Regions from separate parts of the Novosphingobium kaempferiae genome, predicted to be linked through region 4. Evidence: riboswitches for the same ligand, from Rfam matches in the RefSeq annotation. Region 4 holds a riboswitch; each other region holds the start of a gene.
The links. Region 4 has a riboswitch for cobalamin ahead of LO787_RS25940 (HoxN/HupN/NixA family nickel/cobalt transporter). Riboswitches for the same ligand answer to the same signal wherever they lie in the genome.

Region 1: it holds a riboswitch for cobalamin, as region 4 does, so the genes downstream of both, cobW (cobalamin biosynthesis protein CobW) here and LO787_RS25940 (HoxN/HupN/NixA family nickel/cobalt transporter) in region 4, are expected to answer to the same signal.
Region 2: it holds a riboswitch for cobalamin, as region 4 does, so the genes downstream of both, LO787_RS04980 (TonB-dependent receptor domain-containing protein) here and LO787_RS25940 (HoxN/HupN/NixA family nickel/cobalt transporter) in region 4, are expected to answer to the same signal.
Region 3: it holds a riboswitch for cobalamin, as region 4 does, so the genes downstream of both, LO787_RS00640 (TonB-dependent receptor) here and LO787_RS25940 (HoxN/HupN/NixA family nickel/cobalt transporter) in region 4, are expected to answer to the same signal.

The regions. Positions count from the first base shown of each region.
Region 1 covers NZ_CP089301.1:3,377,083-3,382,720, forward strand. Annotated here, with positions in the region: gene cobN (cobaltochelatase subunit CobN) at 1-1,332, opposite strand, end outside; gene cobW (cobalamin biosynthesis protein CobW) at 1,457-2,506, opposite strand; cobalamin riboswitch at 2,690-2,936, opposite strand; gene LO787_RS15350 (alpha/beta fold hydrolase) at 3,056-4,051, shown strand; gene fahA (fumarylacetoacetase) at 4,062-5,363, opposite strand; gene LO787_RS15360 (sensor histidine kinase) at 5,450-5,638, opposite strand, start outside.
Region 2 covers NZ_CP089301.1:1,076,629-1,082,266, reverse strand. Annotated here, with positions in the region: gene LO787_RS04985 (cell wall hydrolase) at 1-1,043, opposite strand, end outside; cobalamin riboswitch at 1,215-1,408, shown strand; gene LO787_RS04980 (TonB-dependent receptor domain-containing protein) at 1,533-3,329, shown strand; gene LO787_RS04975 (hypothetical protein) at 3,383-3,541, opposite strand; gene LO787_RS04970 (septal ring lytic transglycosylase RlpA family protein) at 3,602-4,174, opposite strand; gene LO787_RS04965 (ABC1 kinase family protein) at 4,299-5,638, shown strand, end outside.
Region 3 covers NZ_CP089301.1:123,869-129,506, forward strand. Annotated here, with positions in the region: gene LO787_RS00630 (ATP-dependent helicase) at 1-1,324, shown strand, start outside; gene LO787_RS00635 (aromatic ring-hydroxylating oxygenase subunit alpha) at 1,587-3,026, shown strand; cobalamin riboswitch at 3,197-3,436, shown strand; gene LO787_RS00640 (TonB-dependent receptor) at 3,624-5,638, shown strand, end outside.
Region 4 covers NZ_CP089301.1:5,670,501-5,676,138, reverse strand. Annotated here, with positions in the region: gene LO787_RS25955 (flagellar motor protein MotB) at 1-335, shown strand, start outside; gene LO787_RS25950 (nuclear transport factor 2 family protein) at 852-1,262, shown strand; gene LO787_RS25945 (nuclear transport factor 2 family protein) at 1,259-1,660, shown strand; cobalamin riboswitch at 1,724-1,965, shown strand; gene LO787_RS25940 (HoxN/HupN/NixA family nickel/cobalt transporter) at 2,159-3,220, shown strand; gene LO787_RS25935 (flagellin) at 3,465-3,812, opposite strand; gene LO787_RS25930 (hypothetical protein) at 3,806-4,072, opposite strand; gene LO787_RS25925 (hypothetical protein) at 4,214-4,921, shown strand; gene LO787_RS25920 (LysR family transcriptional regulator) at 5,002-5,638, opposite strand, start outside.

The sequences.
Region 1 (5,638 bases), 2.3 Mb from region 4:
CAGGTCGTTGGTCACGCCGCCGGTCATCAGCCGCATGAGGGCCTGTCCGTCAGTAGGCGCATCGCCGATGTCGTAGCCCGCAGCGCTGAGGCTGGACAGGATCGATGCCGCGCTGGCAGGTGTATCCAGCCCCACGCCGTTGCCGATCCGCCCATCGCGGTTGGGATAGTTGGCGAGCACCAGCGCCACCTTGCGCTCCGCCGGAGCGGTGCGGCGCAGGCCCGCCCAGTTGGCGGCGAGGTCTGCCACGAAGGCCACCCGGTCCGGCGCGACGCGGGGGACGACGATGCCGCATTTGGTCACGTCGTCGAAGCGCTCGGCGGCCTTGAAGGCGACGGCGCGGGTGAACAGGCGGCCGTCCACTTCGGGCAGCGCCACGTTCATAGCAAGGTCGCGCGGGCCGAGGCCGCGTGCGGCGCTGCGCCAGTCGGCTTCCTCCACGCCCGCGAAGGCGACTTGCAGGATGGGGCAGTCGGCGCGCTCCAGCACCCCGCCGACACGCGGTTCTCCCGAGGACGAGGAGGCAAAGCTGGTGGCGTTGACGATGACATCCGGCGCGATCTCGGCCATGACGCCGCCGAGCCAGTCGATGGCGAAAGGCTCGCGCAGCGCACGCACATGGACGGCGGCGACGTTGAACCCGCGCGCCTGCAACGCGGCCACCATCGCATCCACCGCGTCGAGCGTGCCTGCGATCATCAGCGCGCGATAGAACACCAGCAGCACGACCGGCGCGTCCGGTTGCCACGATGCGCGCAGGTCGGCCAGCGTCGGGCGGTCCACGCCGGGCAGGTAGAGCCCCGCGTCGGCCACCGGCACTGGATCGTCGGGCTGGCCGCAATCCTCACCGATCAGCCTTGCTGCGGTGCGCAGGAATGACAGCGCATTGGCGCTGCCGCCCTGCCGCAGATAATCGCGCAAGTGCTCGGCCGTCTCGGCGGGGAGGGTGGAGGCGACCGTCAGTGTCGGGTCGTCCTCGCGCCCGTCGGCAATGGCGGCGAAGGCGATGCCGCGCTCGCGGGCGATCAGCGCGATCTCGTCGATGCCGTAGGGCCAGTAGCTCTTGCCGCCGAGCAGCACCACGCAGACGAACCGGGCGTGGGCGATGACCTTCTCGACATAGAGATCGACCGAATAGGGATGCCGCAGTTGCAACAGGTTGGCCAGCCGCACGCTTGGGCCGCCCTCCGGCAGTTGCGCCGCCGCCTTGGCGAAGCAGGCAAGTTCACTGTCCGCCACCGTCAGGATCACGATGTCGCCCGGCGGCTGGTCGAGGTCGATCGCCTCCTCGCCGTTGGAGATCGTGCCCGGGGTAGCGGATAGCAGGTGCATCAGAGCGCGCCCCTTTGCTCGTCATTGCGAGTGGCGAAGCCGCGAAGCAATCCAGCGGGGCGCAAACCGCTTTGGATTGCTTCGCTATGCTCGCAATGACGAAGCGTGGGGTGCATGGCCAGGTTTACGCCGGAACCGAAGCCAGGACGCCCGCCAGCGCGGCTTCGATGGCAGCGCGGTCGAGGCCCTTCTGGCCGATCACCACCAGCTGCGTGCGGCGCGGTTCCTCCGCCTTCCATGCGCGGTCGAAGAAGTGCTGGATGCGCGGGCCGACGGCCTGCACGACGAGGCGGCTGGGCTTGCCCGCCAGCGCGACCATGCCCTTCACGCGCAGCACGTCATGCGCGGCGATCTGGTCTTTCAGCCCCGCCAGCAGCGCGTCGAGGTTGGCCACTTCGCTGCCGTTCAGGATGAAGGTGTCGAAGTCATCATGATCGTGATCGTCGTCGAGGCCGTCGATGTGCGACTTGCGGCTGTCGAGGTCGTCCTCCGCCGCCGCGACGATGCCGAGCAGCGCGGCGATGTCCACCGCGCCGTGGTCCGCGCGCACGATCTTGACGCCGGAGCGGGTCTCGGCGGCGACGGTCTTCTCGACTTGCGCGAGCACATCCGCATCGACGAGGTCGGTCTTGTTGAGCACGACCATGTCGGCGCAGCCGAGCTGTTCCTCGAACAGCTCCTCCAGCGGGCTGTCGTGGTCGAGGTTGGGATCGGCGGCGCGAGCGGCGGCGAGCGCTTCCTCGTCCGTGGCGAAGCGACCGGCGGCGACGGCATCGGCGTCGATCAGCGCGACAACGCCGTCCACCGTCGCGCGGGTGCGGATGTCGGGCCACTGGAACGCCTTGACCAGCGGCTTGGGCAGGGCGAGGCCGGAGGTCTCGATGATGATGTGGTCGGGCGGCGTTTCGCGATCGAGCAGCTTCTGCATGGTCGGCAGGAAGTCGTCGGCGACGGTGCAGCAGATGCAGCCGTTGGCCAGTTCGAGGATATCGTCCTCGGGGCAGGCTTCGTCGTTGCAGCCCTTCACCAGTTCGCCGTCGACGCCGACGTCGCCGAACTCGTTGATGACGAGCGCGAGGCGGCGGCCCTTGGCGTTCTGCAGAAGGTGGCGGATCAGCGTGGTCTTGCCGGCGCCGAGGAAGCCGGTGATGACGGTGGTGGGTACTTTGCTCAAGGCTCTTCTCCCGCGCCGGCGACGTGTCGCGGCGGGGCGTACCGTCGGGCAGACGACGGCGCGGGCAGGGGCGACGGACAGGCGCGAAGACGCCCGACGACCATGCTCGCTGCGGCCCCGAAGCCGCATGCGTGTCGTCGCTCAGACGGTGAACCGTGCCCCGGCCATCCCCTGGACCAAAGCAAGAGCGACCAGACGCAGGCAGGTCTCCTGGCTCGCGGGTCAACGCATCGATGCACGGCCTTCCCGAAGCCTCGCATGTCGCAGCGTCCGGCCTCAGTGGCTGCTTCCCCGCGGAGTGTGGGGGAAGCGATGTGCATCGCGCTCACCGCTTACAGTTGCAGGGACAGCTGCGGATTCGAACGGCGAACCGTTCCCACCGCCTTCCCTTTTAAGCCCCTTGCGGGGCACCGGCGCGATCTTCGTCCGGGCTCGCGCCCGGTCTTCACGGCGGATACCGGGGCGTAGGGGGACGCGCAAGTGCCCTGTTGCGGCAACCCTTCGCGCCTGCGAACATTGCACCGTCAAGCTTTTGAAGGAGATGCCGTTTTGCCTGCCCGCCGTTCCGTTGCCCCGGTTATTGCTCTGGCGATAGCGTCCAGCTTCTCGGTTCCCGCCAGCGCCGATCCGATGCTGGCCGACTTCTCCTATGGCCGCCCGGTGCAGCGCTTCGGCTTCACCAGCCAGAACGAGACGCTGGAGATGGCCTATCTCGACGTGATGCCGACTGCGAAGGCGAACGGGCGCACGGCGGTGCTGCTGCATGGCAAGAACTTCTGCGCGGTTACCTGGGATACGACGATCAAGGCGCTGACCGGCGCGGGATACCGCGTGATCGCGCCCGATCAGGTTGGCTTCTGCAAGTCCAGCAAGCCGGATCGCTACCAGTACGGGCTGCACACGCTGGCGGCGAACACGCATGAACTGCTCACCCGGCTGAAGGTCGAGAAGCCGGTGATCGTCGGCCACTCGATGGGTGGGATGCTGGCGATGCGCTATGCGCTGCAGTATCCGGGGGACGTGTCGAAGCTGGTGCTGGTCAACCCGCTGGGGCTTGAGGACTGGCGCGCCAAGGGCGTGCCCAACACCACGGTGGACAGGCTCTATGCGGGAGAACTGAGGACCACCCGAGAGAGCATCAAGGCCTACCAGCAGAGTACTTACTATGCCGGACAATGGCGCAGCGACTACGACCGCTGGGTCGATATGCTCGCGTCGATGTATGCTGGCCAGGACGGCGCCATCGTGGCGTGGAACCAGGCGCTGACCTCGGACATGGTGTTCAACCAGCCGGTGATCCACGAGATCGGGCGCATCGCCGTGCCGACCGTGCTGATGATCGGCGAGAAGGACAACACCGCGCTCGGCAAGAACCGCGCCGACCCGGTGCTGCGCGCGATCCTCGGCAATTATCCCAAGCTGGCGCGCGAGGCGGCGGCGCGCATTCCGGGATCGAAGCTGATCGCCTACCCGGAATACGGCCATAGCCCCCAGGTACAGGCGCCCCAGCGCTTCCATGCGGACTTGCTGAAAGCGCTGGAGTAAGCTGGCGCGCTTACCGCGCCGGCAGGATCCTCGCCTGGCATTCGCCGAAGCCGATGGTCGCACGGCCAGGGGCGGATGCGGTGGCGGTGATGACGATCTCGTCGCCGTCCTCAAGGAACGTGCGCGTCTCGCCGCTCGGCAGGGACAGCGGCGACTTTCCGCCTTCGGACAACTCCATCAGGCTGCCGTAGCCTTCGCGCACGGGCGCTGAAATCGTGCCGGTGCCGAGCAGGTCGCCGGTGTTGAGGTTGCAGCCGTTCGAGGCATGATGCGCGACCATCTGGTTGACGGTCCAGTACATGTTCGTCGCCGGTCCGGTGCTGAGACGATGTGGCGGCAGGCCCGCATCGCGCATGGCCTGCGTCGAGAGCCAGACTTCCAGTGTCACGCCCAGCGCGCCATGGGCCCGGTCGTCCGCGTCCGAGAGGTAGGGGAGGGGCTGCGGGTCGCCCTCCGGACGTTCCGGCTGTGCGACACGGAACGGGGCCAGCGCCTCGGGCGTCACCACCCAGGGCGAGATCGTCGAGTGGAAGTTCTTGGACAGGAACGGTCCGAGCGGCTGGTACTCCCAGCCCTGCACATCGCGCGCGGACCAGTCGTTGAGGAGGCAGAATCCCGCGATATGCTGCGCAGCATCGGCGATGGGCACGGGGGAACCCAACTCGTTGCCGGTGCCGATCCAGACGCCCATTTCCAGCTCGTAGTCCAGTCGCGCGGTGGGTGCGAAGACCGGCGCGTCCGCCTCGGGCGGCTTGCGCTGGCCGCGTGGGCGCACGACCGGGACGCCCGACGGACGGATCGAGGACGAGCGGCCGTGGTAGCCGATCGGCACATGCTTGTAGTTGGGCAGCAGCGGATTGTCGGGGCGGAACTGGCGGCCGATGTTGTTGGCGTGATGGATGCCGACATAGAAGTCGGTGTAGTCGCCGATGCGCGTCGGCAGGTGCAGTTCGCAGGCCTGTGCGACGTGCAGCATCGGCTCGATTTCGCCGCGGCGGTTGTCGTCGTGGAGCAGGTCCGACAGGACGCGGCGCAGTGCGGCGCGCCGCTGCGGCGCGATCGCCATCAGCCGTGCCAGCGTATCGTCTCGACAGGCGTCGGCAAGATCGTCGGGCACCAGCCCGGCGTCCGCCAGCGCGGCAAGGTCGAGGATGCGGTCGCCGATCGCGACGCCGATCCGGGGAGACCGGCCTGCGGGAGAGAACAGGCCGAAGGGCAGGTTCTGGATGGGGAAATCGCGGTGCCCGTTGGCGCTCTCGACCCAGCTGGTGCGGGCAGGATCATGCGTTTCGTCGAGAATCCACCAGGTCATCATTTATCGTCCTTTCCCAACCGCTTCGCGGCATGGGCTCACTAGAGCGTATGCGGGACGATTTGAAGTCGTAGACTGGCGGGGCGTCAGTCCTGCTGCGGCTGAGGCACGTCGAGCCGCGCGACAAGCCCGCCGTCCGGCGCGGCGGCGAAGGAAAGCTGGCCGTCGAAGCGCGCCATGAGCCGGTGCGCGGTCGGGATGCCGAGGCCGAAACCCTTGGTATCGCGTGCGCGTGCCGCGTCGAGGCGGAAGAACGGGTCGAGGATCGCCTCGAA
Region 2 (5,638 bases), 1.1 Mb from region 4:
GGGGCGGGCGTGGCCGCGGCGACCGGTTGCGCGGCGGCAGGCTCCGCCTTGGCGGGCTGGGCGAGGCCGAAGGCGCGCTGCACCGCCAGCGGATCGAGCGCGGCGGCAGCAGCGGCGGTGTCGGCGCTGTCGTCGTGACGGTGCGGTGCGGCAAGCGGCTCGCCGCCGAGGTAGGCGAAGCGGAACGTCGCCGCGCTGCCAGCTGCGCCCCGGAATGCGTAAAAGCGGTGCGCGCCGATGGTGCTCAGGTACTGCAGGCTCGGTGCCCAGTAGGGATTCACCTGGACGGTATGGTAATGCGTGGCGAGGCCGACCGGCGCATAGACGTACCCGGCCAGCGCCGCGCGGGCGACGTTCTCCGCCCGCTCCCAGAACATGCGCTGCGGGTGGCGGGCAAGCGATCCGTCGCAGGTGAACGAGAACTGGCAGCCGGTCGATCGCTCCGAGCCCTGATAGACCACGCCGCACACGGTCTTGGGATAGGCAGGGTGCGCGACGCGGTTGAGCACGACCTGTGCCACCGCGCGCTGCCCGGCGTCGGGCTCGCTCGCCGCTTCGTAATAGATCGCGGCGGTCATGCACTGGAGCGCGCGGGTACGGTCGACGCCGGAATTGTCGACATAGAGCGGCCGCGCGGTGGGGAGCGGGCCGGACACGCTGTCGTCGGCGTCGGAACGGATGCCCTCGCCGACCTGAAGCGGGCGGACCTCGGTGTCGAGGTAGTAGAAGGCCGATCCGGGAAAACTGGCGCCGCTCTGCTCGAACGGCATGGGCAGCGGCCCGCTTTCGGCCTGCGTGGCGTCGGCGATGGCGAAGCTGTCCCATCCCTCGGGCGCGGCGAAGGCGGGCAGCGCGACGGCGGCGAGCGCGGTCACGCCGAAGGTCCAGCGGCGGCGAAGCACGACGGGTCGATGGCCGACGCCGCGCGAACGGCGCGGGTAGCGGGCGACGAAATCGCGGGGACGCTCGAAGTGCTCCTCTCCCGAATCCACCGGGCGCGCCAATGCGGCGTCGGTTCCGGCAGGGGAGGGTTCAGGCGCCACTAGGTTCCTTTCAGTGCATCTGTGCAAGATCGCCGTAACCCGCCTTTTCCTGCGGCGCACGGCGTCTTTCGCGGCCGTCCCGTTGCGGCACAGCAACGCCCTCTACGCCTAATGACTTAAGAAATTGGGTGAGTCGCGGCGGCGCTTGCCAAGCCCGAAAGCCGCGGTTATCCGCGCCTTCACGTCATGGGTTGCCCGCAAGGGCCTAAGAGGGAAGTCGGCTGCGAATGCCGGCGCTGCCCCCGCAACTGTGACCGGGGAGGCCCCCTCCACCAAGCCACTGGCTCCGCGAAAAGCGGGCCGGGAAGGCGAAGGCGGGCCGACGATCCGGGAGCCAGGAGACCTGCCCGTTGACGGTCGTTCCGCAGCCGGACGGGGTGTTCCGGATGCAGCGAGTGTGACGCGTCGGAAGGAAGACGCGCACGCCTCCGCCACGAACGGCAAAGACGTTCAAGGTTCGGAGGAAGTGCTATGAAGTATCTGTTTTTGTTGAGTTCCGCGTTTGTGCTGAGCACGCCTGCGATGGCGGAGGCGGACGAGCAGATCGTCGTCACCGCCACTCGCGAGCCGACCCCGATCACGCAGGTAGGCCAGTCCGTCAGCGTCGTCACCCGCGACGAGATCGAGCGCGTCCAGGCGACCACCGCAACCGACGTTCTGTCCCGCATTCCCGGCGTTTCGACCGTCCAGTCCGGCGGTTTCGGCCAGCCTTCCAGCGTCTTCGTGCGCGGTGCGGAGAACGCGCAGAGCCTCGTCCTGATCGACGGCGTGCGCATCAACGACCCCGGCGACGTCGGCGGCGGCTTCGATTTCGGCGCGCTGCCCATCCGCCAGTTCGACCGCGTCGAGGTCGTGCGCGGATCCTCGGGCGTGCTGTGGGGCAGCCGCGCCATCGGCGGCGTCATCAACTTCATCACCGCCCGACCGACCGAGGAATGGACCGCGCGCGGCCAGGCCGAATACGGCTGGCGCGACCGCAGGCAGGCGAGCGTCTCTGCGGCCGGTCTGGTCGGCCCGGTGGGCCTGACGCTGGGCGGAAACTGGCTGAAAGGCGACGGTTTCTCCGCCTTCAACGAACGCCGCGGCGCTACCGAGAAGGACGGCTTCGAGAGCAAGAGCGCCAACGCGCGCGCCTCGATCGAGTTCGCGCCGGGACTGTCGGCGGACGCCGGCGGGTTCTACACCAAGGCGAACTACGACTACGACAACACGGGCGCAGATGCGCTCAACCTGGGCATGAAGCGCGATACGCTGGGCTATGCGAACCTGCGTTACGCTGGCCTCGACGGCCGGTTGAACGCGCGGATCGGCTATGGCCTGAACGACACCCGCCGCATTTCCGATGACGCGGTGTTCGGCCCCTACACCACCAATGGCCGCACCGAGCGGTTCGAAGGCCAGATCAGCTTCGCGCCGGTCGAGATGGCCTCGATCCTCGTCGGCGGCGAGACCGAGAAGCAGAAGTTCGACGACAATTACGGATCGAAGGACTCGACCAGCATCGACAGCCTGTTCGGCAACCTGACACTGCATCCGCTTGCCGGGCTCACCCTGAACGGCGGTGTGCGTTACGACGACAATTCGGACTTCGGGCACAAGACGACCCTGGCCGCCAATGGCGCGTGGGTCATCGGCACCGGCGTCGATGCGCCCGTTTTGCGCGCCAGCTACGGCGAGGGTTTCAAGGCGCCCTCGCTCTACCAGCTCTACACCAACGCAGGCTTCCGGGCGCTCGATCCGGAGACTTCCAAGAGCTGGGATGTCGGGCTTGAGCAGCCGTTTGCCGAGGGCACGGGCCGTTTCACGCTGACCTATTTCGACCGCAAGACCCGCAACCTGATCGACTACGACCTGGCGAACTGGAACTACTACAACGTAGGTCGCGCGCGCGCCAAGGGCGTCGAGCTGGGCATGCAGGTGACGAACTGGCAGGGCTTCGACGTCAACCTCGCCTACACGTATCTCCACGCCACGAACGAGATCACCGGTGCGCTTCTGGCCCGTCGGCCGAAGAGCAACCTGTATGCGAGCATCGACAAGGTCTGGGAACTTGGCCTCAAGCTGGGCGCGGACCTGAGGGTCGGCGGCGGTCGTTATGACGATACGGCCAACACCCAGTACGTGGGCGGCAATGTCGTCGTCGGACTGCGCAGTGCGTTCGCGGTGACCGACAACGTTGAAATCTACGGGCGGGTCGAAAACCTGTTCGACGAGCACTACGAAGTGGTACGGACTTACGGCACCCCCGGCCGATCCGCTTATGCGGGTATCCGCGTCAAGATGTGAGAACAGGAACGGCGCCGCTTTTCAAGGCGGCGCCGTTTCGGCCTTTCAGCGGCTTAGCTCGCTACGAAGCGCCCCTTTGACCATACGCGCATCGGCTCTTCGCGCCTGTCGGCTTCGCGGCGATGCTCATCGCGCTGGCGGTCGAAAATGAGCGATCCGGTCTCCCGCGCGAAGCGGCTGCGGCGGAAGGGAATTTCGGCTCCGATGGTCATGATCTCTCTCCTACTGGAGAGGCAACGCCGAAAAGCAGGTCTGGGTTCCCGGACGCGTGCCTAGCGCGTACCCACGCCGCGTGCGAACTGATCCTGCAGGTTCGACAGCGTGCGTGGCGGGACGGACGGCAGCGAACGAGCGGGTTTTCCCTTGCGCAGAGCGGCCCGGTCCTTCTCTGCAGGCTCGACTACGCGGACACGCACTGCCGCCTTGCCCTGCGTGCGCATGCCGAGAAGTTCGGCAGCGCCGCGCGAGAGATCGATGATCCGCGCGCTTTCGCCGAATGGGCCGCGGTCGTTCACGCGAACGAGAATCCGCCGCCCGGTGTCGAGCGAAGTCACTTCGACATAGGCGGGAAGGGGCAGCGTCTTGTGCGCGGCGGTGATCCATTTGGGGCGGAAACGCTCGCCATTGGCGACCTGGTTGCCGCTTTCCGAGCCATACCATGTCGCGTAGCCGAGCATGTCGTAATCGGGCTGGGCGGCAGGAGTATAGGTCGTTCCGCGCACCTTGTAGGGCGGGCCAACGCGCACCGGGACATCGCTGACGGGGCGATACTTCACGCCGCCGCCACATGCCGCGAGAACGGCGGCGAGGGCGAGGACGACTGCACTGCGGATGAGGCCGGGCATTGTAGGAGCCTAACCCCGGCGGTCGCGCGCTCCAACGCGGGGCGGCGCGCTTTCCACAAGCGTGGCAGGAACCTGACCCCAACTCCGCCGGTTTTGCGATACCTTTCGCAGCCAGGGAACCGCGATGCCGACAATCCTCGAAACCGTGAGCGTCGCCGCACGCGACCGGGCGCGCATGGCCGAAGTGAGCGCCGTGATCGCCCGCTTTGGACTGGACTCGCTGCTCGCGCGGCTCGGGCTCGGTGGCGAGGCGCGGGAGGATGCGGACCTGCCGACGCGGACGCGTCGGGCTCTGGAGGCACTGGGGCCGACTTACGTGAAGCTCGGCCAGATCCTCGCGACGCGGCGCGACATGCTGACGGACGAGTGGATCGCAGCCTTCGAACAGCTTCAGAGCGATGCTCCCCGGCTGGCTTTCGACACGCTGCGTCCGAGTGTGGAGGCGGCGCTGGGCGAGCCGCCGGAAACCGCGTTCGCCAGTTTCGATACCGAACCGCTGGCGGCGGCATCGATCGCGCAGGTCCATCGCGCGACACTTCACGACGGGACGCAGGTAGTCGTCAAGATCCGCCGCCCCGGCATCCGCAAGGCCATGGAGGCCGACCTGCGGCTGCTGCGCCATCTCGCCGCGCTGGTCGAGGCGCGCAGCGTTGCTGTGCGCCGGATGATGCCGTCCGCCATGATCGAGCAGTTGGGCCGCGAGATTCTCGACGAACTCGATTTCACCAACGAGGGTCGCAACGCCGATCTTCTGCGCTCCGACCTCGCCTCGATCCGACAGGTAGTGGTGCCTCGCATCCACTGGCAGCACACGAGCGAGGGCGTGCTGGTGATGGACTATGTCGAGGGCGTTCCCCCGCGCGATCCGGAGGCATTGCGGGCGAAGGGCATAGATCCGTCGTCCATCGCCGATCTCGGCGCGCGGCTGGTGCTGGAGATGGTGCTGGTCAACGGGCGCTTCCATGCCGATCCGCATCCCGGCAACCTGCTGTGTCTCCCCCCGGTGGAGACCGGCGCAGGGGGCCGTCTGGCCCTGCTCGACCTCGGCTCCGTGGGGTTCGTGTCGCCCCGTCGCCAGCACGAGTTCCTGACGTTCATCCTCTCATTGCGAGGCAACGATCCGGGCGGTGTGGCCGACATGCTGGGCTTGTGGTCGCAAGCGGGCGAGGTGCCCCGCGAACGCCTGCTGGTCGCGTCGGAGCGCCTGGTCGCGCGTCATGGGACGGGAGCGCTGGTGCTCAACGCGATGGTGGCGGATTTCTTCCCGCTGCTGCGCAAGGAAGGACTGGTGCTGCCGCCCGACCTTGTGCTGATCTTCAAGGCCATGGTCACGATGGACGGCGTTCTTGCCGGTATCGCGCCGGACTTCGACTTGTCCGAAGCGCTCACCGCCCTGCGCGGGCGGCTGCTGGCATCACGGCTTCAGACGCTGGCGGGTCCGGACCGGCTGGAGGCAATGCTGCT
Region 3 (5,638 bases), 150 kb from region 4:
CCATGCGGGCGACAAGGTGCGCGTCATCGGCGTCTGGGACGGGCCGGAGGAAGCCCGCCGCGTCGGCGACGAGATCGAACGGCTCGAACGCGAAGGCGCCCCGCTCGACCAGATCGCCATCCTCGTACGCGCGCAGTACCAGACTCGCGAGTTCGAGGATCGGTTCATCTCGATCGGCATGAAGTACCGCATCGTCGGCGGCTTCCGCTTCTACGAACGCGCCGAGATCCGCGATGCGCTGGCGTACCTGCGCGTCATCGCCCAGCCCGCCGACGACCTCGCGTTCGAACGCATCTACAACGCCCCCAAGCGCGGCCTCGGCGCCAAGGCGCTGGAGGCGCTGCACCGGCTGGCGCGCAATCGCGGCATCCCGCTGTCGAACGCCGCGATCGAGATCGCCGATACCGACGAACTTCCCGCCCGCGCGCGCAACACCTTCCTCGCCCTGATGCGCGACTTCGCGCGCTGGCGCGACCTGTCGGCCACCGAAGGCCCCGCCGACCTGCTGCGCACCGTCATGGACGAATGCGGCTACACCGACGCGCTGCAGGCGGAGAAGACCGCCGAGGCCAACGGACGGCTGGAAAATATCGCCGAACTCGCCCGCGCCATGGAGGAATACGACAGCCTCGGCGACTTCCTCGAACACGTCAGCCTCGTCATGGACAACGAGAATGCGGCGGACGAGGAGAAGGTCACGATCATGACCATGCACGCCGCCAAGGGGCTGGAATTCGACAACGTGTTCCTGCCCGGCTGGGAGGAAGGCGTGTTCCCCTCGCAGCGCGCGCTCGGCGAAGGCGGGCTCGCCAGCCTGGAGGAAGAGCGCCGCCTCGCCTACGTCGCGATCACGCGGGCGCGGCGCAAGTGCACGATCCTGCACGCCGCCAACCGGCGCATCTACGGCCAGTGGACCAGTTCCATCCCCTCGCGCTTCATCGCCGAACTGCCCGAGGAGCATGTCGACAGCGAGACCACGCTGTCCGGCGGCGCCTCGCTGTGGCGCGCGCAGTGGTCGGAGCATACCGATCCCTTCGCCGACGTCGCCCGCATGCAGCCAGCCCGCACCATCACGCGCGGCCCGGGCTGGCAGCGCGCGGCGGCTAAGGAATACGACGCCACGCCAAAGCGCGTGGTCGAAAGCACCCGCAGCGCCGCCAGCTTCGCCGCCAAGCCACGCACCGACATCGCCGTGGGCGCGCGCGTCTTCCACGAGAAGTTCGGCTACGGCGCGGTGATCGCGCAGGAAGGCAACAAGCTGGAGATCGAGTTCGAGCAGGCCGGCAACAAGCGCGTGCTCGACAGCTTCGTGAAGCCGGCTTGATAATTCCTCCCCGAGCTTGTCTCGGGGAGGTGGCAGTCACGTAGTGACTGACGGAGGGGGAATTTCCTGAACTCTCCCCCTCCACCACCGCTTCGCGGCGGTCCCCCTCCCCGAGCAAGCTCGGGGAGGAACATGTGCCCTCCCGATCAACCCCAATTACCGCGCCTGCGATCACCGGCAGCCCCGCAGCGATTGCCTCTCCCACCTCGCCCTGTACACTGGTTCAACACGAACGAGAGTAACAAGCGAGAGGTATTGGGAAGTGCTCAAATCAGCAGACGGCGGCCTGCGCCCGGTGCCGTTCCCGATCGACGATCCCGAACGCATCCCGGTAAAGCGCTACTACGACGCGGAATTCTATCAGGCGGAGCTGGACCACCTGTGGCCCCACGTCTGGCAGATGGCCTGCCGCGAGGAGCAGATTCCCGAGGTCGGCGACTGGATCGAGTACGAGAACGTCGGCAAGTCGGTCATCATCGTGCGCACGAAGACCGGGGTGAAGGCATTCCACAACGCCTGCCGCCACCGCGGCGTGCCCTTCGCGGGCGGATCGCCGCTCGGCTCCTCGCACCCGACCGCGCACGGCAACTGCGCGAAGTCCGGCTTCGTCTGCCCGTTCCACGGCTGGCGCTGGAACATGGATGGCGAGAACACGCTGGTCTACGGCAAGTACCTGTTCTCCGAACGCCAGATGGACGAGGACGACATCAACCTCATCCCCTGCCGCGCCGAAGTCTACGGCGGCTGCGTGTGGATCAACCATGACCATGATGCCCCCTCGGTGCGCGAGAGCCTCGGCCCCGTCGCCGAGCGGCTGGAGGCGCACAACCTCCACAAGCTGAAGGCGGAATGGTGCTACGGCACGGTACTCCCGGCGAACTGGAAGATCGCGATGGAAGCCTTCATGGAGGGCTACCACGTCATGCAGACGCACCCGCAGCTCCAGCATGCGGTGCCGACCATGTACGATTCGATGTACGCGATGGCGGAAAACCCGGACCGCCACCCGATGCTCGCCGATCCGGCGCTGACCATCGAGGAGAACATAGCCGCGCAGATCAAAAACATGGAACTGCTCAGCGAAGGCATGGCGGGCATGCTCCACGAGAAGGAAGTGGAGATCGCGAAGTCGCTCCAGCACGCGACGCAGGGACTGCCGGAGGACAAGGGGCAGGCCATGATGATGTGGCTGGGCATGGTCATGCATCAGGTCAGCGCCCAGCTGAAGGAGCGCGGCGAGCCCATCCCGGACCTCATCTCGGTCGCGCAGTCGGACCCGGTCAACGCGGTGGAGTTCCTTTTCCCGCACTACTTCCTGCTGCCCTACTTCAGCTCGATGTCGGCCTACCGCATCCGCCCGCTCGGCCCGGAAAGCTGCTTCTTCGAAATCTGGTCGCTGACCTTCTTCCCCGAGGGGCAGGAGCCCGAGCCGGTCATGGAGCCCATCGTGCTCCCGTTCGACAGCGCGGAATTCCCGCCGATCCCGCGGCAGGACTATTCGAACATCCCGATCCAGCAGAAGGGCCTGCACGCCAGCGGGTTCGAGTTCATGCGCCTGTCGAGCCGCGTCGAGGGGCTCATCAGCAACTACCAGCGCATCATCGACGGCTACCTGGCAGGCGTTCCGGCCGAGAAGCTGGCCGCCGCCAACAACAAGCTGGGCGGCAACTTCGATGGCGGGATCGAAGACCTCGGGTTCTGATCCCGGCGCTTGTCCCAAAATCCATCGCCCCTGCCTGCACGGGGGCGATGGTCCGTTACGCCATGCCGATGCCCGGCCCGGCGTGGCCACCCTCCCCCTTTTATCCGCTTGCACGACGTCCCCGCGCGACGTAACGCACGCGATGTTGCGAACGGACATGAGTCCAATCGCAACATCGATCGCGCCGGTGCTCCGAAAGGAGCTTAAAAGGGAACGCGGTGAGAGGGATCATCCCTCGAAGCCGAGGCTGTCCCTGCAACTGTAAGCGGTGAGCGCGATGCATATCGCGGCAGGCCAAGGTGCCCTGCCGCAGCCACTGGGCCGGACGCTAACTCCTGCGAGGCCTGGGAAGGCCGTGCATCGAGCGATGACCCGCGAGCCAGGAGACCTGCCAGCGTCCGGTCGCTCTTGCCTTGGTCCAGGGGATGGCCGCGGCACGGTGTACTCCGTCTGAGCGACGAACTTGCGGCCAGGCCGCAACGGCGGGTTTCGCCGGTCGCTCGTTCGCGCCCGGATTCCGCCGCTGCACTCGCGCGGGGATCGCCCTCACGCGGGAACCTGTCCGTTCGACTGGGAAACGCAACGGGGGTATCATTCATGAATACGAGAACTTTCCTTTCGTCCGTGATCCGTGCGGGCGCTTCGTGCTGCGCGCTGGCCATGGCGGCGACTTCGGCCCAGGCGCAGGAAGCCGCCGATGAAGGCGCGCCGGACAGCGCCGAGAACATCGTCGTCACCGCACGCAAGGCCGGCGTCCTGCAACTCGGCCAGCAGGCCGACGCCTCCAGCCGCCTCGGCCTGACGCCGATGCAGACACCCGCCAGCGTCGACGTCATCACCAAGGAGATGATCCGCAGCCTCGGCGACCGCACCGTCGTTGCCGCCGCCGCACGCGCGCCCGGCCTCATCAACAACAGCTCGGCCTTCGGTTACTCGCTGAGTTCGCGCGGGTTCACCGGCTACACCTCGGTGATGCAGCTCTATGACGGGATGCGCGTCTACACGACCACGACGCAGACCTTCCCCGCCGACCCGTGGATGGCGGAGCGTATCGAGGTACTGCGCGGCGCGGCCTCCGTGCTCTACGGCGAAGGCGGCATCGGCGGCGCGATCAACGTCGTGCGCAAGAAGCCCAACACCGAAGAGTTCGAGGGCGAAGTGCGCCTCAGCGGCGGCTCCTTCGACACTTACGCCGCGGCAGGCGGCATTGGCGGGCCGATCGGGGACCGGCTCTCCTACCGCGTCGATCTCAGCCACAATCGCTCGGACGGGTGGATGGAGCGCGGCCGTTCGCGCAGCCTCGCGCTGTCGGCGGCACTGCGCTACCAGGCCAGCGACGACCTCGTACTGACGCTGACCCACGACCGGGCCGACCTCGACCCGACGATCTGGTACGGCACGCCGCTGCGCGACGGAAAGCTGGTCCGCGATATCCGCAAGCAAAACTACAACGTCGCCGACCGCTCTCTGCGCTTCGACGATGCCTGGACGCAGGCGAAGGCCGAATGGACACCCGCCGAGGGCGTGACCATCACCAACGTCGCCTACTACCTCACCGGCTTCAAGCACTGGCGCAATGCGGAGGGCTACGCCTGGTCCGGCGACCAGATCCGGCGGTCGAGCTACCTCGAAATCTTCTACAAGACCAAGCAGTGGGGCGACCGCTTCAACGCGGTGTTCGACCATACCCTGTTCGGACTGGAGCACCGCCTGAGCCTTGGCGGCGAGTACAACACCGGCTCGCTGCTGCGCACCGACAGTTCGCCCAACAGCCGCTTCGACCTCGTCGACCCCTACGACTACACGCCGGGCACGTTCCTCGACGGTACGTTCGGCACCCGGTACAAGTACAAGACCGATGTCGAGCAATGGGCGTTGTTCGGGGAGAGCCGCCTGTCGTTCTCCGACCGCCTCTCGCTGGTGACGGGCCTGCGCTACGACCGCCCGAAGACCGAACGGCACGACGCGCTCGACCCGACTGCGGACTATACCGCGCATTATCCCAGCACGAGCTGGCGCGCGGGGCTGGTCTACAACCCGGCCGACAACATCTCACTCTATGCGCAGTACTCCGCCGCCGCCGATCCCGTCACCGCCCTCCTCACCGCCACGCTCGCGCAGACCAGCTTCGACGTGTCGACCGGACGGCAATGGGAGGCCGGGCTCAAGGCGACCTTCCTCGACGGGCGCGGCGAGTTCACGCTGTCGGGCTACCGCATCGTCAAGAAGAAGATCCTCACCCGCTCAGCGAACGACCCCACGATTTCGGTGCAGGTCGGCCAGCAGTCGTCCTACGGCGTCGAAGCCTCGTTCGGGCTGGCGGTGACGAAGACCTTCAGCATCCTCGCCAACGGCACGATCCTCAACGCGCAGTACGACGACTTTACCGAACTCGTCGGCACCACGCTCGTCAGCCGCGACGGCAACATGCCCATCGGCGTCGCCGAGAAGGCGGCGAACCTGTGGCTGTCATGGCGCCCCGTAGAGCCGCTGCACCTCGACGCCGGGCTTCGCTACGTCGGCGAGCGCTATTCGGACGCGGCGAACACGCGGCGCATTCCGGCGTACACGCTGGTCGATGCATCCGCCCGCTACGACTTCGGCGACAAGAC
Region 4 (5,638 bases):
ACGCCAATTTCTCGATGTTCCGCATGGGCACCACGGTGCTGACCGGCGAGGCGAGCGACCTTCTCGAAGCGCTGGGGCAGGCGCTGGAGGATTCCAACGGCGGCCTGACCGTGCGCGGCCATACCGACGCGCTGCCCTACCGACCGGGCACCGTGGGCAACAACTGGTCGCTTTCCGCCGGCCGCGCCGAGGCGACCCGTCAGGCCCTGATGCGCGACGGCATCGCCGAAGACCGCTTCCGCCGCATCGAGGGCGTGGCGGACCGCGAACTGCTCATCCCCGGCGATCCGCATGACCCGCGGAACCGGCGGATTTCGATCACGCTGATGGATTGAGGGGGGCGCTCTCCTCCCAAAACACCCCGTCGCCCCTGCGCAGGCAGCGGCCCATCCCAGCCTTGCTGCCTCACGGTGAGCAAGGCGTCGTGGCGAAAGACCTGATGGGCCCCTGCCTCCGCAGAGGCGACGGGAGTGGAGGGCAGAATGCCGTCATCCCGGCGCAGATCGGGACCGCTGGCCGTCTTTAGGCGGTGCCTCGCCGATGGGGCTTCGACAAGCTCAGCCTGAGCGGAAAATAGAGATTTCCGTCATTGCGAGCGTAGCGAAACAATCCAGCGTTACGCGCTACTGCTGGATTGCTTCGCTACGCTCGCAATGACGAAAGTGGGTGCTCCCGCTCAGGCTGAGCTTGTCGAAGCCCCCGGCGGAACAACGGCAGGTCGGCTGTTCACAGCCAGCGGTCCCGGATCGCGCCCGGGACGACGAACAAGAATGCGCCCCGGCGATCCCCCCTTGCTTGCCTGATCCCGCAGCCCACCCCACCCTCCCCGCCAAAAGGGGAGAGAGCACGCCATGCCATTCACCGGCCCGGTCGAGGACCGCCTCGCCATCCGCGAGTTGTACGGCACTTACGCCGACGCCAGCTGGCGCGGGGACCGGGCGCTGTGGCTCTCCACCTTCGCGCCTGAGGGCCGCTGGACCAGCCACCTGTTCGATGCCGAGGGCCACGCCGCGCTGGCGGAAACGTGGGACGGGTTGTGGAAGGACTGGAGCGCGGTCGCCTTCCTTGCCGAGATCGGCTCGATTGAGATCGCGGGCCATGCCGCTGCCGTGCGCAGCTATGCCCGCGAAGTCGTGCAGACGCATGAAGGCGCGGTGTTCAAGCTTTGCGGCCGCTACGAGGATGCGCTGGTGCGCATCGACGGAGAATGGAAGTTCGCCCGCCGCGACTACACCCTCACCATCGGCGAGTTCCCCGCATGACCGCCTTCTCCGGCCCGACGGAGGACCGCGCCGCCATCCGCGAACTGATGGAAACTTACGCCGACGCCGCATCGCGCATCGACAAGGCGCAGTGGCTCGATTGCTGGACGCCCGACGCCATCTGGACCACCATCCATGCCGAAGTGCGGGGCCATGAAGCCCTGTCGCGGACATGGGACGACCTGTTCACGACGATGGACGCGATGGTCTTCTTCGCCATGCCCGGTGCCATCCACGTCGCGGGCGACACCGCGAGCGCGCGCTGCCACGTCCGCGAGATCGCGCGGATCGAGGGCAAGGTGATGAAGTTCGCCGCCCGCTATGACGACGAACTGGTCCGCCACGAAGGTCGCTGGCGCTTCGCCCGGCGCACCTATGCGATGAACATCGCCGAATAGCCCCTCTTGCCGCCGCGCGTTCCCCGGCCTACGAACGCCTCCGTCAGGGTTCCGTTCGGAGCCCTGGCGACAGATCGCGCCGGTGTCCCGCAAGGGGCTTAATAGGGAACGCGGTGAGAGGGGTTCCCCCTCGAATCCGGGGCTGTCCCTGCAACTGTAAGTGGCGAGCGCGATGCATAGGCCGGCGACCGAAGGGGGACGCCGGCAGCCACTGGGCCGGACGCTGCGACATGCGAGGCCCGGGAAGGCCATGCATCAAGCGATGACCCATGAGCCAGGAGACCTGCCGGCGTCTGGTCGCTCTTGCCGTGGCCCAGGGGTTGGCCAAGGCACGGAACACTCCGTCTGAGCGACGCATGTGCGGCGGGGGCCGCACCGGCAGGCGATGCCGGGCGCTGACCGGCGTCCGTCCGGCATCAATCCGCCGAGTCGCGCAAGGGGTTCCCGGGCGCGGCAGGCTCCCCGTCAGGATCGCTGACGCCGACGGGGATATGACACTTGGCTTCCCGATATTCTTCGCCCGCGCCGACACGCGGCGCTGCTTCCCTGAAGAGCCGCATCGGCGTGCTCTTCGCCGCGCTCGTCGCGGCCAACCTGCTGGCATGGGGCTGGGCCTTCAGCCTGTTCCACGCCAACCCGGTGATGCTCGGCACCGCGCTGCTCGCCTGGAGCCTCGGCCTGCGCCACGCGGTCGACGCCGATCACATCGCCGCGATCGACAACGTCACGCGCAAGCTCATGCAGGAGGGCCAGCGCCCGATCACCGTGGGGCTGTGGTTCGCGGTGGGCCACTCCGCCATCGTCCTGATCGCGGCAACCACCATCGCGCTCGCCGCCAGCACGCTCGACGATTTCGAGGCGTTCGGCCGCTCGGGCGGGGTGATCGCGACGGTGATATCCGCGACGTTCCTCTTCGTCATCGCCATCATGAACCTCGCGATCCTGCGCGGTGTCTGGCAGCGCTTCCAGCAGGTGCGGCGCGGCGGGACGTATGTGGAGGAAGACCTCGACATGCTGCTTGCGGGGCGCGGCCTCATCGCACGCATCCTGCGCCCCGTCTTCCGGCTGGTGCACCATGCATGGCACATGGCCCCGCTCGGCTTCCTGTTCGGGCTGGGATTCGACACCGCCACCGAAGTCGCCATCCTCGGCCTGTCGGGCGCGCATGCAGCGGACGGCATCTCGCTGGGAGCGGTCTTGGTGTTCCCGGTGCTGTTCGCGGTAGGCATGGCGCTGGTCGACACCGCCGACGGCGTCATCATGCTGGGCGCCTACGAATGGGCCTTCGTGAAGCCGCTGCGCAAGCTCTACTACAACATCGTCATTACCGCGATCTCGGCCATGGTGGCGCTGGTGATCGGATCGATCCAGACGGCGGCGCTGCTGTCCGAGAAGTTCGGACTGGAAGGCGGCGTCTGGTCCGGCGCTAGCGCACTGTCCGAGCATTTCAACACGCTCGGCTTCCTCATCATCGGGCTGTTCGTGGTGTGCTGGCTGGTGAGTTGGGCAATCTGGCGCTGGGGCGGGCTCGATGCGGTCGAAGTGCGCAGCGAGGGGTAGCTCCTCCCCGGGACGGGGTGGTGGATGGGCACGCGGCGGATCACCCGACCTTGCGGCGCGCGCCCGAGAAGGTGCTGTCCTTGGAGCGCACGCGATCCCGATGGTGCCCCTCCACCATGCTTCGCATGGTCCCCCTCCCCCGGTGGGGGAGGAATGCAAAAAGCCCGGCGGCCATGGGTAGCCGCCGGGCTTTCCGGGCCTTCCGGGGGACGGGAGGCTCTATGCTGCTGTCCGGCTCAGTCTCTTAGCGCAGCAGCGAGAGGACGTTCTGCTGGCTCTGGTTGGCCTGAGCGAGCATGGCGGTGGAGGCCTGCGAGAGGATCTGCGCCTTGGCCATCTGCGTGGTCTCGGACGAATAGTCCGCGTCCTCGATGCGGCTGCGGGCGTCCGACAGGTTGGTGACCGTGTTGGTCAGGGTGTTGATCGCCGATTCGAGGCGGTTCTGGCCGGCGCCGAGCGAGGCGCGGGTAGCGTTCACGTCGGTCAGCGCGGCGTCGACGTTAGTGAGCGTGGTCGCGGCGAGCGCGGCCGTCGTCACGTCGAGCGCGGTCGCCGAAACCTTGGTGCCGTCGATCGCCTTGGAGGTCAACACGACCTGCTGGCCGCCCTGCGAGTGAGCGAAACCGTCGCAGGGCGAATCTGGGCGCTGACGTCCGGAAAGTCCTGCCGCACGCGCCCGTTGCCGAGGTTCAGCGTGCGTATGTCCTGCACCAGTGCCACGTCGCTGTTGTAGATGGTGATCGACAGGTCGCCCTGTGTATTCGGCGTCGTGGGGAGGGGAGCTTCCTGTGCCGCCAGCGAGACGGAAACAGACGCGAGCAAGGCCGCCCAGCCAGAGTACCTCTTACGCATCGACTTCCCCCTTCGTCTTCGCATAGTGTCGAAGCCGGATTGAAAAGACCAGTACGCGAACAGGATTTCAGAACAAATTCAACGAAGCAAATAGTCCGGTGCCGGCTAAGGTCCGGTGAGAACTGACAGGAGCGATGGGTTTTGGCAGTCAGATCGGTAAAAATCGGGCGTTGCAGCGCCGCGCTTTTGCTTGCGCTTTCACCCTTGCAGTCCGCCGTCGCGCAGTCCTCACCCTCAGCATCGGTGCCTGCGCAATCCGAGGCAATGTCGCCGGCGGGTGAATACGTGCATTCCGAAATGGAGCTGGTGGCGGGTATCCGGCTCAACGAAGACGGAACGTTCGAATATGGTCTGACGGTCGGCTCGCTTGATGAACGGGCGAAAGGGCGCTGGGTGCAGGCTGGCGGCCACATCGAACTGACTAGCGACCCGCGCCCCGTTGCGCCGACGATAACAGCCGGGCGCGTCGACGTCGCTCCGGGCGAGCCCTTTGCGTTCAGAGTTGTGGCTCCGAACGGTGCCGACGTGCCGGGCGTCGATTTCCGGATCGATTTCGACAGCGGGGAGTCCTTGCAGGATTACACAAATGGCAGCGCGTGGCAGCTTCCTGCGGACGAAACGCGTGTCCCGCGTTTCGTGACCTTCGCGATGCCAGGCTATCGGCTGCGCTCCGAACGATTGCCTCTCGATGCGCGGGCAGGGACCGTCGCGACGTTCGACCTGATCCCCAACGATTTCGGGGTTGCCGACCTGACCGGAGTGGTCGCGGACATTTCGACGGACGGGCTGACCCTGCATCGACCGGAAGGCACGATGCGTTTTCGCAGGTCGTCCGTGGCGCCGGATTAGCCGGTCCGCGCCGCCGCGCTCAGTCGATCAACGAGGCGCTCGTCGCTATCTCAGTTGGGTCGGTGGTGATCCCCCGACATCTACACGGCTGCGGCTGCCTGAAAGTTCAGGCCGTTATCCCAATAGGGCGGATCGCCGAAGCCCAGTTTCAGATGATCGATCAGTGCCCGCATCTTGGCCGACGGCCCAGGCCCGTTGTGATAGGCGATCTTGATCGGAGTCACATCGGGATCGACGCCAATCTCCAGTATTTCAAGTGCCCCGTCCCTGACCGCCCTGTAGCTGTGAAAAGTCGGAAGCCACGCAATGCCGAGGCCCGCAATGGCCGCGTCGCGCATGGCATAACAGGAAGTGACCCGGAGCCTTGGCGAAACGCGTGCGACGACGCGTTCAATCTCGGCCTTGAACGTCCAGTCGTCGGGGCCGCGCTCCATATAGTGAATGGCCTTGTGCTGCTCCAGCTGATCGACCGTTTCCGGCCGGCCGTGGCGATCCAGATAGGAAGGGGCGGCCACCAGAGTGCGGCGGCTGATGGTAAGGCGTTCGCTCGCCATTTTTGGGAGATCCGCAGGGGCGATCCGCACCAATGCGTCGAAGCTGCTGCCCAGATCGCTGATCCGGTCGTCGAAGTCGGCGGTGACGCTGACGTCCGGATAACGGTGCATGAAATCATAGAGGATCGGTCCGAGATGCAGGTCGCCAAAGGCGCGCGGCACG